2 regions of the Alteribacillus sp. JSM 102045 genome follow, and region 1 is predicted to be linked to the other one. Evidence: predicted binding sites of a transcription regulator. Region 1 holds the regulator's gene; the other holds the start of a gene.
What was found. The regulator CtsR, encoded in region 1, represses protease genes until heat stress. The targets are predictions, from matches to a motif close to ATGGTCAATAAAGGTCAAACA.
Positions count from the first base shown of each region.

Region 2: a site for CtsR is predicted at 1,682-1,702, ahead of ACE1TI_RS07040 (ATP-dependent Clp protease ATP-binding subunit). Genes of this name have one in related genera too.

Region 1 covers NZ_JBHFQG010000037.1:36-3,197, reverse strand. The annotation lists gene mcsB (protein-arginine kinase McsB) at 1-973, opposite strand, end outside; gene mcsA (protein-arginine kinase activator protein McsA) at 973-1,518, opposite strand; gene ACE1TI_RS18040 (CtsR family transcriptional regulator) at 1,550-2,014, opposite strand; gene ACE1TI_RS18035 (MgtC/SapB family protein) at 2,150-2,863, opposite strand; partial or broken rRNA gene rrf (5S ribosomal RNA) at 3,111-3,162, opposite strand, start outside.
Region 2 covers NZ_JBHFQG010000007.1:65,079-68,240, reverse strand. The annotation lists gene ACE1TI_RS07040 (ATP-dependent Clp protease ATP-binding subunit) at 1-1,527, opposite strand, end outside; gene gerQ (spore coat protein GerQ) at 1,838-2,278, opposite strand; gene hemQ (hydrogen peroxide-dependent heme synthase) at 2,463-3,162, opposite strand, start outside.

The DNA of each region.
Region 1 (3,162 bases):
AACCTGGCTGGGTAAGAATCATAAGCTCATTTAAAATATTACCCGAAATTCCTTTTATTAAATCAAGGTCAATACCCAGTCTAACATCAGATAATCTCTTTGCTGCTTCTTTTGACTCCATTACTCTACTGTTTGTAAGCAATCCAAAAGATCGGAATACTTTATCCTCTATTTGGATTTTTGATGTGCGAATAAGCTCCTCTCGTGCATAACGCTCTTGCTGAATTAACTGCATAACAACGCCTCGAAGGTCCTCCACAATATCTTCTTCTGATTTACCAAGTGTCATTTGATTTGATATTTGAAAGAGGTTCCCTAAAGCTTCGCTTCCTTCTCCATAAATACCTCTTACCACAAGTCCTAGCTGATTAATAGCCGGCAAAATACGATTTAATTGCTGTGTCATCACAAGGGCAGGAAGGTGCATCATAACGGAAGCCCTCATTCCTGTCCCAACGTTTGTTGGACAACTTGTTAAATAACCTCGTTTTTCATCAAAAGCAAACGTCACTTTTTCTTCTATCCAGTCGTCTAAACCATTGGATAATACCAGTCCTTCATTTAACTGAAACCCTCGAAACAAGCATTGCAGTCTAATATGGTCTTCTTCATTTAACATAATGCTTATAGATTCATCGTCACTAAGCATTACCGCACCATAACGTGATTTATCTGCCAAATGAGGACTAATCAAATGTTTTTCTACCAGTACTCTTTTTTCATTAGATGAGAGATCATCCATTTTTAATATTTCTAAATCCCCTACTGACTGATACGGATCTTTTACTAATTCTTTTGAAGTATAGTGAAGCATTGTATTTGCAGACTCATCTGACGCCATAATAGGAAAGGGATAATTTTCTAAGTTTCTTGCCAAACGGATTCTTGTACTTAAAACAATATCACCATCTGGACCGGGGCCGTTTTTCATCCAAGGACTAATTGCCTCTGAAATAAAACGTTGAAGTGACATCAAGTATCCCCCTTTCCGTCATGTATGTTTTCATTTAATTCTTTAATTTGGTCTCGAAGTTTTGCCGCTTCTTCAAATTCTTCTTGTTCAATGTGATGCTGCAGCTGCTTTCTAAGTTTCTCTATCTGATTTTGCACTTTCATTTTTCCGCCTGCTCTTTTAGGAACCTTGCCGGCATGCCGAACATTTCCACTATGAACCCGTTTAAAAATTGGATCAAGCTTTGGATCAAATGCCTTATAACAACGAGAACAACCAAACCTTCCTGTCTTCGCAAAGCGTTCATATGAAAGCCCGCAAGCATCACATACCAACTGCTTAGGTACTGAAGCTCTTGAAGGATGAGGCCCTCCTTTTCCCATTGGCTGTTCAAAGTTTAACAATCCGGATAATAAATCATGGATAGAATAACTGTTTGAACCAGGGATATGCTCCCCTTTATCATGGGCACATTCATCACACAGATGAATTTCTTCTTTTTTTCCATTTATAATCTTAGTGAAATGCAGAGTGGCTTGACGCTGCTGACATTCTTCACAGAGCATTTTAGATCTCCTCCCTTCGCAGCCAATATACTCATTTATAACGTAAGCTGTGAAGCATAGCTTTCAACATTTTTGCTCGGATAAAGTCCCGGTCTTCTGCATGCCGCAGTGACAATATTGTTCGGTTTACGGCTGCAAGCATAATATTGGCTTCTCTTTTTGAAATTGCTTTTTCTTCAAAGAGTCGCATAATAATACTTTCTGCTGTGACCTGATCAATTCCTTCTTTTATTAACTTCAATAATTGATCGACAAGTTCAGCATGATCTCCGACTTTCACTCTTGAAATTCGTATATACCCGCCGCCGCCCCTTTTGCTTTCTACAATGTATCCTTTTTCTGTCGTAAAACGTGTACTAATAACGTAATTGATTTGGGAAGGAACGCACTCGAACCGTTTAGCCAATTCACTTCGTTTAATCTCAATTAATTCCTTCTCACTTTGCGTAAGAATTTCTTTTAAATATTTTTCGATTACATCAGAAATATTACGCACAGGGACAACCTCCTTCCTGCTGGCAGCCATATTTTTAAAGGTCTTGACCTTGACTATCTTTGACTATAAATATAATATAACCGCCTGCAAATTTCAAGCAGCCGGTACTATCCATTATAGCCAAATTCTTTTTAATCATTCTTCTGACATTTCCATTTCAATTTCAAGAATGCCTTTAATCAAAAGAAGTTTTTCATAAAGCTGAGATCGCTCTAAACCTTTTGGAGCTTGGACATGAATGTCATAAATAAATTTGTGATCTTTATTTTCCCCTTCATCTGTACTCCCTTTAACTTTTTTAATCACCACTTGATTTTCTTCCAGAGTGGAAATAATTTTTGATAAAACCATGGAATTTTTGTAGACAGTTATCTCCATTTTTTCAGGCCGAACGGATGTCCGAAAAAAACGGTCCACATTATTAAGAAAAAATAAACTCAATAAGACAACAACTGTGGTAAAAATTGCGGCAAAATACATCCCAGCCCCAGCGGCAAGTCCTATCGCGGCTACTACCCAAATAGAGGCTGCAGTCGTTAAGCCTTTAACCGAAACACCTTGAACGATAATAGTTCCTGCTCCTAAAAAACCAACTCCGCTAACGACATAGGAAGCAAGTCGAGAAGGATCATAACGTACAATATCTTCATTGGCTTCCATATAACTTTGAAATCCAAACAAAGCCATCACCATAACTAAACAAGCGCCGGTGCCGACTAGTAAATGAGTGCGGAAACCAGCGGGATGACGTTTATATTCTCTTTCTATACCGATTAAGCCAGCAAGAAAACCTGCTGCTAAAATTCTAATTATAATAGTATAAGATTCCTGGTCCAGCCACATATCCATCGATATCCCCTCCCTATTTTTTGTTATGTATATTATTATTTTTTATCTCGTATACCCTTTAACCTTTTTAATCATTCAAAGGGTTAAACATGTAATTTGAAAATATAAATGGTATGCTAACTATATTATTATACATTTTTAGATGCAAATTTTGGGGAGCATGTGCAGACAGAGGAGGGCGTTTAAAATGTTGGAGAAGTAAAGATAAAAAAGCTGCCAGAAATTAATCTGACAGCTTTCTTTCATTGCCTGGCAACGTCCTACTTTCACAAAGGGCTGCCCCTTCATTATCATCGGCG
Region 2 (3,162 bases), on a different contig from region 1:
AATAAGCTTAGATACTGAGTGTTTTTCCATATATTCACTCATGTCAAGACGTATCATAGCTTCACTGTCCCCAAACATTTCTTTTGCAAGGGATTTGGACAGTTCTGTTTTTCCGACACCGGTTGGACCAATAAAGAGGAAGGAGCCGATAGGGCGGGTACCCCGGCGAAGACCGGCACGGTTTCTTCTGATGGAACGTGCTACTTTGCTGACAGCTTCTTCTTGACCTATTACGCTTTCACGAAGACGTTCAGGGAGGTCTTTCATTTTTTGCTGCTCATCTTTTTGGAGACGGCGAACGGGAATACCTGTTTTATTTTCTACTATTTTTTCAATCGTTTCTACATCAACGACAGCTTTTTCTTGTGAACGTTCACCGTTTTTACTTGAATCTTCAAGCTGTTTTTGAAGCTTTGCTTCTTCGTCGCGAAGCTTCGCAGCACGTTCGTAGTCTTCTTGCTGTGTGGCTTTTTCTTTTTCTGCCGCAATCTGTTCGAGGCGGCTTTGCAATTCTTGTTCATCATCTTCACTGTGGGCAAGGTTAATTTTAGAACCTGCTTCGTCCATTAAGTCAATAGCTTTGTCTGGAAGGAAGCGGTCCTGAATATAACGATTGGAGAGATGAACACAAGCATTTAGTGCATCTTCTGTAAAGGATACTTGATGATATTTTTCGTAGTTTTCTTGCAGACCTTTTAGGATAGCCACCGCGTCTTCAAGGTTTGGCTCATCGACCATCACCGGTTGAAATCTTCGTTCAAGTGCCGCATCTTTTTCAATCTTGCGGTATTCAGCCAGTGTTGTTGCACCGATGACTTGAATTTCACCGCGAGCAAGTGCAGGTTTCATAATGTTTCCTGCGTCAGAAGAGCCTTCAGCTGATCCTGCTCCCACAATTTGGTGCACTTCATCAATAAATACGATGACATTTTTACGCTCTTGCAATTCTTTCAAGAGCTGCTTCATTCGTTCTTCAAATTGGCCGCGTATTCCAGTATTTGCTACCAATGAAGAAACGTCCAGCAAGTAAATGTCTTTATTTTTTAGTTTGTTTGGAACGTCTCCTTCTGAAATCCGCAAAGCGAGCCCCTCAGCAATAGCTGTTTTACCGACACCTGGCTCACCAATAAGAACAGGATTATTCTTGTTACGGCGATTGAGTGTTTCGATGACACGTTCTACTTCTTTGTCTCTTCCAATTACCGGATCAATCATTCCGGCACGTGCAGCATCGGACAAGTTTTTACCGAGGTCGTCTAATAGGCCGCCGCCTTGTCCGCCTCCTTGCTGGGCTTGTCCTTCACCGCTTTGCATGGCGCCCATTTGAGAATTCATCATGTCATTAAACATTTGGTCAAATGGGGAGGACTGTCCTCCAAAACCGCCGAAACCAGAAGGCTGTTTCATTTCATTACGGACTTCGTGATAACAAATATCGCAAAGATGCATTTTTTGTTGGTAACCGTTAAGGTTCATATTTAGTTCAATGCGCGCCTGGCGCTGTTTACAATTTTCACATCTTTTCATAATACTTTTACCTCCTTTGTTTTTGGCAAAAATGGTTTATAAGATATCGTTGAATGGTTGTATTTATCTGGATGAGCATCATAACGTTTAAAAGGGAATAAGATCAATTAATCTGCTTTGACTTTGACTATCTTTGACCTTGTAGTTGTATTATACATTGACCTTTTTTGACTTTCAAGAGGAAAGTTTGATTTTTTTTAGAAATAGGAGAAATAGGAAAAAGCAGCGCTGCCGCAAAGGATACGCTGCTTTTAAACATTGTATATTTAAGCTATAAACTAAATGAGGAAAAAATAAACATTTACAGGTGTTATCGAGGGGGTTGTTGAGTAAAAGTCCCATCGCCTGGGCCGTCTTCAAATGGATAAGCATATTCGATTTCTTCATCAAAGACAATATAGTCTAAATAAACCATTAATAACAAATACCATTTATTATTTCGTTCATCTCTTAAAATGATATGGTCACGACCTGCTTCATCAATAATACCTTGGAAAACTCTTGCCTGCCATTCTGGATTATTTTCAAATGTCATATAGACTGTTGCAAATTTTCCTTGATTCAACCGCAAAATGTTTTCGATGTACGATTCTTCCAATGGAAGCATTTCGTCGCCATTTACTCCATTCTCATTCATGCCGTTCATACCGTACATACCATTCATCCCATTTTGCTGGCGCATCATTTGATCATAAGAAGATGGATCATAGCCTTGAACTGGATAACCATACCATGGATAGTAATTATACATTTTTATCCTCCTTTAATTTTGTTTTTTCCAATAAAAAACAAAGCACTTTAAAGCGGCCTGCGTTAGAAGTTCAAACCATTCAGAATTGCGATTCGCACTATTTCAATCTATGTTAAACCCTTCCTTCATATGCTATAAAAAAAGAGCTGACTTTCCTTAAAGAAAATCAGCTCCACCATAGTAATTATATGTGCAAGAAGGCTTCTACTTTTTTAGGGGTTAAAATGTTTCCTACGAAAAACTGCCCGAAATCTCCATATTTTGCTGATACTTCGTCAAAGCGCATTTCGTAGACAAGCTTTTTAAATTGGAGAGCTTCATGTGCAAATAAGGTAACGCCCCATTCCCAATCATCAAGGCCAGTAGAACCTGAGATAATCTGTTTTATTTTTCCTGCATACTTTCGTCCTGTCATCCCATGCGCTTTCATTAATTCACGGCGTTCTTTCATGGGGAGTGAATACCAGTTATCGTTGCCTTCTCTTTTTTTATCCATAGGGTAAAAGCAAATATGGTCCCACTTTGGCAGGGTTGGAAAAATTCTTTCTCGAATTTCAGGGTTATCCAAAGGGTCGCTTCCGTCTTTTGGAGGCATATAGTTGCCAAGTTCTACTACGGAAACATAGGAATAAGAGGGAATGGTATAATCTGCAAGCCTTAATTTGTTGAAGGTTGTTTCTACTTCATTCAAATCCTGCATTGTAGGCCGGAGAATCATCATTATAATATCAGCTTTTTGTCCGACGACAGAATAGAGAGCGTGGCTGCCTTCTTTATTATCTTCTATGTTCTGCCAGGATTCAAGCATATTCAAAAACTCATGTATCATACTTTGTCGTTCTTCACTAGGAACCTTTTTCCAGGCAGCCCAGTCTATTTTTCTT